Regions from separate parts of the Vreelandella sp. EE27 genome, predicted to be linked through region 2. Evidence: predicted binding sites of a transcription regulator. Region 2 holds the regulator's gene; each other region holds the start of a gene.
What was found. Region 2 encodes FliA, which starts transcription of late flagellar genes. Its sites were predicted from a motif close to CTAAAGTTNNNNNNNNNNCNGCCGATA; they were not measured.
Positions count from the first base shown of each region.

Region 1 (4,319 bases), 1.4 Mb from region 2:
CCCTCCCAGGATCATATCGCTTCGATCGGTTTCTCGATGGCAACGCTTCAGGTAGAGCGGGACGACATCGACGACGCCATTAAAAGCCTGCGCCAAGCCAAAGCCGGCGCAGCCAACATTCAAGATGATGAACTGAAAGCCGAGATCGACGCGCTGCTGACCTCGCTCACTACTCGTTAGGACCCCCACGTTGACCAATAACGATATTTTACGCCGCATCCGTTACACCTTCGATTTGAAAGACACCGCCATCGTGGCCATTTTCAAGCTGGCCGATGTGGACGTTGCTTTAGAGCAGGTAACGGCCTGGTTGAAAAAGGACGACGACGAGGCCTTTGAGACGATGAAGGACAAGGATCTGGCGGCGTTTTTGAACGGCTTTATCAGCTATAAGCGCGGCAAGCGTGAAGGCCCGGCGCCCAAGCCGGAAGCCAAGCTCAATAACAACAAGGTATTCCAGAAGCTGCGTATCGCCTTGAACATGCAGGCCGACGATATTATCGCGGTGTTCGAGCGCGAGGGCCTGCCATTAAGCCACCATGAGCTGAGTGCGTTTTTCCGTAAGCCCGGCCACAAGAATTACCGGGAGTGCAAGGATCAAATGCTGCGTAATTTTCTGATGGGCCTGCAGAACCAGTACCGCCCGGCGCAGGAAAACGGCGCTGCGAAGGCGTGAACCCACCGCCCTTGCGCCGCGTTTAAACGAAGCGTTTTAAACTAAAAAGGCCCTCTCGGGGCCTTTTTGCTACGCGGGGCGCGGCTTAGAACTCGAAACCGAAGTTGGTGAGAAACGCCGTATTCCAGCCGTTGTCGACCGGCGAGCCGAAGTAATCCAACCCGTTTTTGTTGCTCACGATATCGAACCAGGCAAAGAAGGGGCCGGCGGTCATTTGTACCCCCAGGTCGTTGACCATGGGGTTTTGTTGATCGCCGAAGCCACCATTGATGGCGCTGTAGTCGCCGGAGGGGTCGATGACGCTGAAGTCATTGAAGAAGAACAGGTTGTCGACCGGGCCCCAATCCACTTCCAGGTTGTAGCCCACGCTTGCCGAGTAGATCTCACCCTTGGCGGGAATCAGGTAGTTGAAGTTGAAGGCGCCGATTTGCAGGGCGTTATCGGAAATACCCGATTCACTTTCCGCCGGGTTCTTGGCGTTGTACTCGTAGGTCGTGGCCTGAGCGAGCGTGCGCCAGTTGCCGTAGCTTCCGTCTACGCCCAGGGCGGCGGACCAGTTATCGCCGCTGCGCTCGGTGTTGCGGTTATAAAGCTGGCCGCCCTTGGCGGACACGTTCACCTGTGTAGCGTAGTCGGTGTCGTAACCAAAGGTATAGCCTACTCGCGCGGCGACCTGGTTCTCTTCGCTGTTACCCTGGGCGCTGTCGCCCACGGCGTTGGCGCCGTAGTGCTCGTTGTCGTTACTCAAGCTGTCGCTTTTGAAAAAGGCCAGCGACGTATCCCAGGCCCCGGCAGAGCGGTCCCACTTGATACCGGCGTTCTGGTTATCGTTGAAGCCTGCCAGGTACCCCAGGTTGCCATAGTAGCCCAGGTAGCCGTAATCCATGTTGCCGAACGGCGTTTGCACCAGACCCAGTTGAATGGAATCTTCCTCGGTGGGGTTATAGCCGACCCAGCCGTGCTGCAGAAAGTGGTAGTCGTCGTAGAAGCGGTAGGCCAGGGAATAATCGATATTGCCGGTTTCGCCTTCTACGGTGAAAACGAGCTTGCCGAAGTCGAGATCGCCAACGGTATCCTTGCTCTGGTCGTCCCAGTCGTTCGCGCTGCCGCTGAACTCTACCAGTCCGCCGAATTCGACCTGCTGCATCTCTTCGAGTGTGCTTTGGTTTTCCTGGGCCAGTTCCTGTCCGTCCCGGGAGGAGGAGCCTTCGGCGCCCGTGTCACCGGATGAGCTTTGCTCCGTATAGCCCTGGCTCGAAGAGCCACGATCCGATGAGCCCTGGTTCGCGTTCTGACTCGTATAGTCCTGGTTGGAATCGCCTTGGGAGGTCGTGCCTGACTGAGCGGTGCTGGAGGCGGCGGTACCTTGCTGGCTTTCCAACCGTTCGAGGCGCTGCTGCATCTGGTTGAGCTGTGAGCGCAGCTCTTCGATGGTTTGCTGGTCACTGGTTTGCGCTGCCGCGCTCGAGATCATGGCTGCGGAAACGCTAAGCCCAAGTGCCAGCTTGTTGAACTGGCATACGCGTAGGTATGACATGAAGTTTTCCTTGCTAGTGTCGTTTTATATGCCTTTTTAATTATTAAAAGCCGGCTGGGTTAAATACCGCCCCGAAAAGAGATCGGTATGGAAGGCAGGGTGAGACGCGTGCCCAGCCATTACCCTAGTACAATCGCGCGCTAAAGCAACTGCCTACCGGTAAGCCTTGGGCCGGCAGGGGCTATAACCGGCACAGCCGGGCATTGGGGCGGCGTTAAAGTCGGAGGGCGATTGACCGATATAACGTATGGATAGCAAAGCAAACGTTTTTCAACCACTGCGAGCCCTACATGCCCACCACGCTGCGCGCCCTAGCGGCCGCCCTCGTTTTTTCCGTACTTCCCGCCAGCGCCCACGCGGACGCCGCTGAAACAGCGGTGATGGCTTGGCTTCAAAGTATCGATAACGGTGAGTTCGAAAAAGCCTGGGACAGCGCCTCACCGCTTTTACAGCGCCCGCTTTCGCCCAGCATGCTCGAGCGTACCATCGAGCTTGCCCGCCAGGACGTAGGCGAGATGAAGTCCCGCCGCCGCCTGCGCGTGATCAGCGAGACCTCGATGCCCGGCGCCCCGCGGGGGGACTACAAGATCTTTACCTTCCAGACCAACTTCGCCAACCGGCTGCTCACCGAAACCGTTACCCCGCATTTCGAAGACGGCGCCTGGCGCGTCAGCGGCTACTATGTTCAATAGGGACCGGGTTCAATAGAGACCAGGTTCAATAGAGACCAGGTTCAATAAATACCGGGTTCAATAGAAACCGGATCAATAGCGGCAGCGACCAGGTTTCATCGCGCCGTTTGGCCCATCTGATTTCGTCGGTCAGGCTTTAATACAGACGAATATCGCGTTGCCCGAGGTGGTGTTCCAGGGCGTAATGGCCGCGTAGTCGTGCTCGAAAACCTGCACGGTGAAGTAGGGTGTCAGCAGCGCCGTGAGTTCGGCGAAACTGACGGCGACCATGGCGTGTTCATCGTCCCAGCGCTCAACGCCGCTTCCCCGACTTTTTTCGATACTTAGCTTGAGTGACTGCTTTTCGCCGCTGCCCGGGTAGTGCCAGCCCGAACGAAACGCAAACTCGTCATCCCCCTTGCGCACCTTGTGTCTGACCAGAAGCGCATTGTCGATCTTTTCCCTGTCCACGGCGTTGAAACAAAACATGCCGCCGCTTTCAAGCGCGCGGTAGGCGCTTTGGATACACGCCTTGAGCCGCGCGATACCGTCGCTGTAGTGAATAGAGTAGAGAAAGCAGGTGATCAGGTCCTGGGGTTCGCTAACGCTGAAATTCCCCATGTCCTGGCAGCTGAACTGCGCCTCGGGGCAGCGGGCGGCGGCCAGTGCCAGCATGGGTGGGTTGATATCCAGGCCGCTGCTTGCAAAGCCTGCATCCAGAAAGTGGCGCACGTGCGGGCCGGTGCCGCAGGCCAGGTCCAGATGCCGGCGGCCGCCGTTACCCAGCACATGGTGAAGGCGCTGCACGCCGCGGCTCTGCTCCGGGTAGTCGATGTCCTCGCACATCAAATCGTAATAGTGAGAAAGGTCGGTATAAAGTGCGTTGACGGACATGGCAGGGCGGCGCTCGTAAGGGGGTGGCGCATGGTAAACGAGCGCTCTGAATTTTAGAAGCGATGCCGTGGCTCCTTCAAAAGGCCAAGGGCAGTTTACAAAGAGGCCGTCATGTCAGGAACGAACTGCATACTAATGGCCACCCGGTTCCAGCTATTCATTGCAAGAATGACGGCGGTCAGCTCCATCAGGTCGCGCTCACCAAACGCATCCAGCGCTTGCTGATAGGTGGCGTCATCCACCCGCTGTCGATTGACCAGCGTCAAAGCTTCAGCCCATGCCAGAGCGGCGCGCTCCTGGACATTGAAGCAGGGCGCTTCGCGCCAGCCAGGCAGAACGTCGAGACGCCCTTGATGCTCGCCACTCTCGCGTGCTTGTTCGGCATGCTTATGTTGGCAAAAACAGCACTGGTTTAGCTGGGAAACGCGTAGCTCGACCAGGTGCACGATCATGGGTGTCACTGCACTATCCGAGCTTGTATTGGCCAGTGCGGCCAGGTGTTTGGGGATACGCGGATTGAGCGTGTAAACCGCTTGCTGGG
Region 1 is NZ_OZ309109.1:1,520,773-1,525,091, forward strand. It holds gene ACWHVV_RS07370 (tetratricopeptide repeat protein) at 1-180, shown strand, start outside; gene ACWHVV_RS07375 (DUF1456 family protein) at 191-676, shown strand; gene ACWHVV_RS07380 (hypothetical protein) at 762-2,213, opposite strand; gene ACWHVV_RS07385 (DUF4019 domain-containing protein) at 2,504-2,905, shown strand; gene ACWHVV_RS07390 (class I SAM-dependent DNA methyltransferase) at 3,035-3,778, opposite strand; gene ACWHVV_RS07395 (carboxymuconolactone decarboxylase family protein) at 3,874-4,319, opposite strand, start outside.
Region 1: ACWHVV_RS07385 (DUF4019 domain-containing protein) is a predicted target of FliA. The motif match lies at 2,428-2,454, and genes of this name have one in related genera.

Region 2 (4,319 bases):
CCGAAACCCTGGAAGAGGTGGTGCTTCGCTACCGCCAGGCTGCGCGGGCGGCGGGCGCCGAGCTCGACGAGTGTATTATTACCAAACAGGACGAAGCGGGGCGTTTGGCGCCGCTTCTGGATATCGTCATGCGCTTTGGGCTGCGCGTGCTGTTCTCCTCCAACGGCCAGCAGGTGCCCGAGGATATGGCGCTGGCCGACCCGGCTGCGCTGGTCGAGCAGGCGCTGGCAGGCCATACCGACGCCGCGCCGGACCGCCCGCCGTGGCCGAACGCGCCGCTGGCACCGCGCTGGTCCCAGGACGTGCTGGGCCAGGGGCGTCGGTTGAGCCTGCTGCTCGCGCAGCTGCGTGAGCGGGTGGCCGGGTTCGCGCTGCTCGAAGCGGTATGGGATATCGGCGCGCTGCCGGGCGTACTGCACGACCAGCGCCTGGCGGCACTGGCCGACCAGGCGGGCGAGCAGAATGCGCTGGGCATCGTCTGGTCACCGCGGCGCAACGAGCGTGGCATGGAGTGGTCGATGCCGGATCTGAGCCTCGACGCCGACGGCCAGCTTTGTGCGCTAACGCTTTTACAGCACCGCCAGCCCGCCGGCTGGCAGGCTCGTATCGATGCCCAGCGCCAGGCGGCGGTCCATCTGCTGCCGACCCTTGCCGAGGGCGAGACCCTGGACGCGCTGGAAAGCGAGCGTTTGACCTGGGTCAGCCAGGCGACCGGCGCTCAGCGGATATACTGGCAGGGCGAGCGCTACGCGTTGACGACCCTGTTTGGCGAAAGCGAACTCTCGCATCGGGTCGACGTGCGCTTTCGCGGCCAGCCGCTACAGCTATGGAACGCCCACGCCGAGGTCACCGACCAGGCAGGGCGGCATTTTCTCGCCTGGTACGGCGAGCTGCGCGACCCGGAAAGCGCCAAGCGCGTGGCCAAACGCTACTGGCTCACCCCGGCGCGGCTGGGGGCCGAAGTGCTATCGCTGCTGGTCACTCAGCTGCAAAGCGAAGGCGCGGCTATATTGACCAAGCGAGCCTGGCGCGCGCTCAAGGAAGCCGATGGCGGCGAGGTCAGCGCCCAACTGCGCCTTTTGATGGCCAGCGGCGCCGCTGCGGCCGCCACGCACCTGGACAACGCCCAGGACGAGGCCGCGCAAACGCTGCGCCAGGACGTGATGCGCCTTTCCAAAACATCTCGCAAGCGCCGCGATACCGCGCTACTCGACGCGCTGATGCATATGTTGATGACCCGGGACGCCATCCGCCAACTGGGTAGCGTCAGCCGCGAGGCCCTGGCATGAGCGGCGGCGACCAGGCATCGGGGCTGCGCCAGTGGGCGAGCCTGCGCAACGAAGAGCGCGCGCAGCAGGCTGTGAGCGAGCCCGCCGAGCCCGAGGTGGACACCCAGGCAACCCCGCCGGCAAGCGACGCCGCCACGCCGGTGGTCAAGACGCCGCTGGCAGTGGTGGGGCTACCGACGAAAAGCGTCGCCCCGGTCAAAGAGCGCCTGGGCGAGTGGGCCGAACTTGGCCGGCGCTGGGCGGCGACCCCGGAAAGCTGGGAGGTCGTCCCGGTGGATGCCAGCGAGCCGATGGAGGCGCTTTGCGAGCGCTATTCACGCTGGGCGCTTTGGGTGCGCAGCGACGCGGACGCCTTCGCGAGCATGTATCGCACGCTGCGCCAGCTCAACGACAACCAGGGGCCCCGCCAGCTACTGGCGCTACACGAGCCCGGCTTGCCCCGCGAAGGGCTTTTAGACAATTTGCAGAAGGCGGCGGCGAATTATCTGAATATCGAACTGCTGCTACTAGCGCGGTAGGCCACAATGAAAAAGCGTTTTCTGAAAAAGAGTCTTCAAGGCGTCGCGCTACTAATGGCGATGGGGGCGAGCCTGACAGTGACCGCTCAGGCGGGCACAGGCAGCTGGAGTAAGGAGGTCACCGGTATGATGGTGGCCATGAGCGACCGGGCGGTCAGCAGCCAGGTTTTGGCGCCGCCGCCGGTAGCGGAGATCGCCCAGGGGCGCATCGAAGGCGTTCACTGGCGGTATGAGGCACCGTTCGACGCCGCGCTGCGGGCCTGGCTTTGCCACCCCGAGCGCTGCGTCGAGCTCAGCGGCCAGCGCGGAAGCGAAACCGGGTTTGCCGGGCTTTCCGCCGATGCGCCGCTGGCGTTTCGCTTCGCATTGGGGCGCGGGCAGCGGCCGATGCGGGTAAAAGGGCTTCACGTGATTGTGAACTACCAGTGACGAGTGTATAGCCACGAGGCACGAGGATGTATACAGCACAAGGCAGAATTCAACACAGCGAAATGGTCACTCAGCACATGCCGCTGGTGCGCCGCCAGGCGCTGGCGCTGCAGGTCCGCCTGCCGGCGAGCATCGAACTCGATGATCTGATTCAGGCCGGCATGGTCGGCCTATTGGAGGCGCTCGGGCGCTTTGACGCCTCCCAGGGGGCGAGCTTTGCCACCTTTGCCAGCCAGCGGATTCGCGGGGCAATGGTCGATGAGCTGCGCACCCGGGATTGGCTGCCGCGCAGCGTGCGGCGTTCGGCCCGGGCCATGGACGAGGCGGTCCGCCATCTCGAACAGAGCCTGGGCCGGGCGCCGGAGGAGGGCGAGATCGCCCGGCATCTGGACATGCCGCTCGGCGAGTATCACCAACTGCTCAACGACGCCAACAGCGGCCACCTGCTGCCCTTCGAGGAGCTTCTGGAAGAGGGCGGGGAACCCGCTCAGGAGGCGCTGAATGCGCCTTTTGAGGAGCTTTTGGGTGGTCAGCAGCGCGAAACCCTGATCGCGGCGATCGAAGCGCTGCCCGAGCGGGAAAAGCTTTTGATGGCGCTTTACTACCAGGAGGAGCTCAACCTGAAAGAGGTGGGCGCAGTACTGGGGGTGACCGAATCGCGTGTTTCACAGCTGCATAGCCAAGCCATTAGCCGTCTGCGCGCGCGGCTGCACGAGCCAGATTGACGCATTTTAACCGTTAAACCCAACCGGCGAGGAGCCGTCGATGAACCCCTCTACCTTGATCGGTATATTTGCCAGTATTTTGCTACTGGTTAGCGTGCTGTTTTTCACCGCGGAATCCCCGGAGAGCTTTCTCAACTTGCCCGGGCTTGCCATCGTGGTGACCGGCACCCTGGCGGCGACCTTCATTAGCTACCCGCTCAAGGAGGTACTGCGGGTGGTACGCCTGGTGGGGCTGGTATTTCGCCGCGAGAACACCTACGTGCGCGACGATATCAACGAGCTGGTGTCCATGTCGCGGCTCTGGTTCAAGGGCGACGTGCGGGCGGTGGAGCGCGAGCTCGAACACACGCGCAACCCTTTTCTGCGCACCGGCATTCAGCTGGTGATCGCCAACACCAAGGAAGATGAAATCTTCGACATGCTGCGCTGGCGTATCGCCCGGCTCAAGGCGCGCGAGCACGCCGAGGCGCAAATCTTTCGCACCATGGCGACCTACGCCCCGGCCTTCGGCATGATCGGCACCCTCGTGGGGCTGGTTAACATGCTGGAGGTCATGGACGCCGGTGACCTGGAGGTGATCGGCCCACGCATGGCGGTGGCGCTGCTCACGACCTTCTACGGTATCTTGCTTGCCAACCTGGTCTTCAAACCGGTGGCGGTGAAACTCGAGCGGCGCACCGAGGAGCGCTTGATCACCATGAACATGGTGCTCGAGGGCATCTCGCTGATCACCAAGCGCCGCTTGCCGTCGTTCATCGAAGAGACGTTGAACTCCTTCGTGGCCAACTACAACGACGAGATTCGTGATGCCAACGTGAAGCCGCGCGCCGAGAACGACGCGCCTGCCAAGGGGTAGGGCGATGAACCGCGAAGCCCGCCACGCACTGGAATCGCCATTCACCGGGGATGGCGACAGTGAAGATGGGTGGCTGACCAGCTACCTGGACGTGTTGACGTTGTTGATCACGCTGTTCGTGCTGCTGTTGGCGCTCACCCCGGCGGGCACCGGCGACGAAGCCGCCGGCACACCCACGACCTCGGGTATTCAGCCGCTCTCTTCGGGACTTCAACCGCTCCACAGTGGGCTGAGCCCGGCGATGGACGGCCTCGATATTCAAGGCGTGAGCGTATCCGAGGGCCGCGAAGGCATTACCCTGCGCATCGACGATAGCCTGCTGTTCGATAGCGGCGCGGCGCGGCTGACCGCTCAAGGCGAAGAGGTGCTGGAAAGCCTTGGCGAGGTCATCGACACCTTCGATGGAGAGATATCAGTGGAAGGGCACACAGACAACGTGCCGATCGCCACCGCCTCGTTTGCCTCCAACTGGGAGCTTTCGACGGGGCGGGCAATTGCCGTG
Region 2 is NZ_OZ309109.1:134,316-138,634, forward strand. It holds gene flhF (flagellar biosynthesis protein FlhF) at 1-1,289, shown strand, start outside; gene ACWHVV_RS00625 (hypothetical protein) at 1,286-1,807, shown strand; gene ACWHVV_RS00630 (flagellar protein FlhE) at 1,814-2,236, shown strand; gene ACWHVV_RS00635 (RNA polymerase sigma factor FliA) at 2,263-2,961, shown strand; gene ACWHVV_RS00640 (motility protein A) at 3,002-3,817, shown strand; gene ACWHVV_RS00645 (OmpA/MotB family protein) at 3,822-4,319, shown strand, end outside.

Region 3 (4,319 bases), 400 kb from region 2:
TGCACCAATGTTAGCGGTGAAGTAAGAGGTCTCATCACCGTCTTCAACCGCAATAACGAATGCGGGATCGTTGTCGCCAGTACCAGTGTAAGCACGGACGTTATCCGCATCGTCACCAGATAATGTAGCGCCGTCGTTAAGACCTTCAATGCCACTTAGATCAGTGGGAGCATTTTCAGCCACGTTATCTGCGTCAATACCATTAGCAACGCTAAAGCCCGTCAAACCAAGAGTCTCACGGTTGATAGTTTCCAAACCAACCGAGATAGTTTGGCCATCGTCAGCACCTACCTGGATACTCAGGTTGCGAGTATCGGCACCAAGTACTTTTGTGCCGTTAAAGTCGGTCTCACGGGAGATACGATCAATTTCGTTAAGACGCTGATCGATTTCGTCCTGGATAGAGCCCAAATCCTGCTGGCTGTTAGTGTCGTTGGACGCCTGAACACTTAGCTCACGAATGCGCTGCAGGTTGTCGTTGATCTGGTTCAAACCACCTTCAGCGGTTTGCGCAACGGAGATACCGTCGTTGGCGTTACGCTGGGCCTGGCCCAGACCGGTGATCTGGCTGCTCATGCGGTTGGCGATGGCTTGGCCGGCAGCGTCGTCTTTGGCGCTGTTGATGCGCAGGCCAGAGCTCAAACGCTCCATGGAAGTGGCCAGAGAGCTTTGTGATTTGGACAGGTTGGACTGGCCAATCATGGAAGTGATGTTGGTATTGATTACTGACATGGTGGTATTCCCCTTTCAATAAGATTGGCCACTTGGCCTGCTTTGCGGCGTGTTGTGCGCCGTTATATTAATTAACGGCGCGGGTGGGAGAATCTTTAGGGTGGGTGGTAAAAAAATTTGTTTAAATGTTGGTGGATGGCGGGGTGAGGCATTTATCTGATCACGCTTGGGTGCCGGGGTTGGTTGGCAGCGCTTGGCGCGCTGCTTCGCTGGCTGAAGCCTGCTCCTACAGGGGTAGGGGCAGTGGCCTTTGTAACGGGGGCTATGAGAGGCTTAACCCCGGCAGCGCTTGGCGCGCTGCTTCGCTGGCTGAAGCCTGCTCCTACGGGCAGGGGGTCGAATATTGCTGTATGGGCGTTATAACAGCCGCGTTAACGCGAGGGGAGCGCTACTACTTTTTACGGCCTAGTTGGCTGTCCAGGGCGTCGAACTGTTGTGTGAGATAGCTGCTCATGCTGTTCATTTGCGCGACCATGGCATCGAGCTTGCCAAACTGGCTGCGGTAGCGGGCAATGGTAGCATCCACCGTTTTTTCCATGCGCGCGAAGCGGTCGTCCAGGCCTTTCACGCGGCTTTCCGCACCGGTAATGGCAAGCTTTACCACCCCGTTGCTGCCCAACATCTGCTCGACGGTGCTGCCAAGCTTGCCGGCTAAGCCCCCTTCTTTTTTATCGCCGGCGAAAAAGTCACTGAGCGCTTTGGGGTTATTGGCCACGATGTCGCTAAGCTTGTTATCGTCCACTTTCAGCTTGCCGTCGCTTTCCAGCGTAATGCCCAACTGGTTGAGCGTGTTGAACTCGCCGCCTTGTACGCCGCCGGTGAGTACGCTGCGCAGGCGCGATTCGATAATGCGTACGGAGTTATCGCCCACTAGCTCGCCGGCGGTCGCGCGCTCGCCAGTGACATTGGTGAGCTTGCCGATGGTGGTTTTCAGCTCGTTAAACGCCTTGACGAAGCCGTTGACCGCCTCGCGCTGCTTAAGCGTGTCGCGCTCCACCACCACGGTGCTGGTGGCGGTTTCGTCTTTGCCCAAGCTGAGCTCGTTCAAATTAAGCGTCACGCCCTGAATGGCACCGGCGATCTCGTTTTTCTCGCTGGTGATCGCGATACCGTTGACGGTGAGCCGGGCGTTTTCACCTACGCGCTTGATGTCTTCACTGATGGCCGTGGCAATGGCGTCATCGGGTGTGGCGCTATTTGAAAAGGTGAGGCTCTCAATAGAAGCTTCCTGCCCCGTTGTTTTAGAGCTTAGCGCCAGGCGAAAGCCGTTTTCGCTGCCGTCATTGACGATGGTCGCATTCACGCCCGCCTCTTTATTGGCGTTTAGGGCGTTGCGAATATCCTCGAGCGTACTGCCTTCTTTCAGCGCAAGCGTAACGCTTTTGCCATCCCCCAGGGTCAGCGTCATTTGGTCGGAGCCGTTTAGCTCTACCGGTTGATCGCGATTGGCTACACCGGTGGAGGCCCAAGTACCAGCGGTGGCCAGTTGGGTCACTTCGACCCGGTAACTGCCGGGCAGGGCTTCCGCGCTGGTGGTCGCCTTAATGGCATCGCCGCGCACATTGGCGGAAAGGCTTTGGTAGAGCTTGGGGTCGTTGACCTTGCCCAGCGCGTCTTGAAAGCCATTCAGCGAGGTTTGAAGCTGCCCAAACGCGGAGATTTTAGCGGTTTGATCTTTTTTCTGCTGGGTAATGGGAGCTAGCCGGCCGCGTTCGGCGTCTTGAAGCTGATCCAGCAAGCCGGTGAGATCGAGGCCAGAGCCTACGCCTAAAGAGGTTATCGTCGCCATGCAAGGGGGCTCCTATATGCAAAAGGCTAAACCAGGGTGCGTAGACACGGCCTGCGTGCTCCGCCTGTTTAAAACTTACCTATAACTAGTATCGGCCAACGCCGTGATTTCTTTAGTGACACGAAAACGCCTGCTTTACAGCAGGCGTTTAAGCGGTACTCAACGTGCTTTGGCGCGTTTAATACCTTATTAATGGAAGGCTTACCAGCTTTTAACTACGTTTTACTGCCTAACGGCTCAGTTTTACTGCCTAGCGGCCCAGCTGGGCATCCATTGCGCTGAACTGCTGGGTTAGATAATCACTGGTCTGGTTCATCTGGGCCACCATGCCGTCGAGCTGGCCAAACTGGGTGCGGTAGCGGCTAATGGTCTGCTCGATGGTCTGCTCGGTGCGTATATAGCGCTCGCCTAACGATTCCACGCGATTTTCTGCGCCGCTAATCGCACCGTTCACCGCTCCACTACTGCCTAACAGCTGTTCGATCGTCTGGTTGACCTGGCCTGCCATACCCGCGTCGCTGGCATCGCCGGCGAAGAACGCCGAGAGTGCTTCCTGGTTATTGGCGATCGCATTATCGAGCTGGCCATCATCGACTTCCAGGGTGCCGTCGCGCTGCAGGGTGATACCGATATCGGCCAGTCGCGAGTACTCGCCCCCTATCCCCCCGCTCAACACACTGCGCAGCTGGTTTTCTACGCTACGCGTGGCGCTGTCGCCATTCAGTTCACCCGCTACGCCGGTCTCGGCGTTGAAGCTCGTCAGCGTACCAATGGTCTCTTTTAGATCGTTATACGCATCCACAAAGCCGTTGACGGCGTCGCGCACCGCGCGGGTATTCTGCTCGACCGCCACGGTGCTCTCGCCCTCTTCCTGCAGGTTGAGCGTCACGCCCTGAATGGCGCCTTCGACCTGATTGGTGGGGCTGGTAATAGTGATGCCATTGACTTCCAGCGCTGCGTTGGTGCCCGCCTGATGCGTCGTTGTATCGGCGGCAAAGGGCGCGTTACCTTCCGCACCAAAACTGAAGTCGCTGATCGAAGCATCTTCGCCGGTCTCACTGGAACTGAGCGCTAGGCGGTAGTCGTCGCCGTCGAAAATGATGGTGGCGTTGACGCCGGCATCGGCGGCGTTGATCGCATCACGCATGTCCTCGAGGGTGCTATCCGCCGCAATGATCACGTCTTCGCTTTCGCCGTTGCCAAACGTAAGCGTCAGCTTTTGCTCGGTAGAGGTCAGCGGCTGTTCATACTGGTCTTGCGAGACACCTTCCGAGGCCAGCGTGCCGCGAGTGGCCAGCGTTTCGACACTGATATTATAGCTGCCCGGTAGTGCCTCGGCATCGGCAGCGGCGGTGGCGGCGCTCCCCCCCACGTTAGTGGAAAGGCTTTCATAGAGTGCGGAGTCGTTTAGCTCCGCCGCAGCGGTTTGAAACTGCGCTAGCGTGCTTTTCATCTGGCCATAGGCGGAAATTTTGGTTTCCTGGGTCTCGATTTGGCGTTCGATGGGTTCGAGCTTGCCACGCTCGGCATCCTCCAACTGATCCAGCAGCCCAGTTAGATCCAGCCCGGACCCTACACCCAGTGAGGTAATGGAAGCCATAGATTAGTGCCCCTTCGATTAGCGTCGCTCAATTAACCGCGCGACCTGAAATTTGCCTGCGTTGATGCATTGAATATCGGCATCCGGCGCTTTTTCTTTAGCTCTTGACCTGTTTTAACTCATTAAAAGGTTATTTTCTGTAATGTTTGGAAATTTTGAGACTACGTCGCTACCCAAAGAATTCGCTAAAAAGCGTTC
Region 3 is NZ_OZ309109.1:532,347-536,665, reverse strand. It holds gene ACWHVV_RS02565 (FliC/FljB family flagellin) at 1-732, opposite strand, end outside; gene fliD (flagellar filament capping protein FliD) at 1,124-2,521, opposite strand; gene fliD (flagellar filament capping protein FliD) at 2,772-4,121, opposite strand.
Region 3: fliD (flagellar filament capping protein FliD) is a predicted target of FliA. The motif match lies at 2,611-2,637, and genes of this name have one in related genera.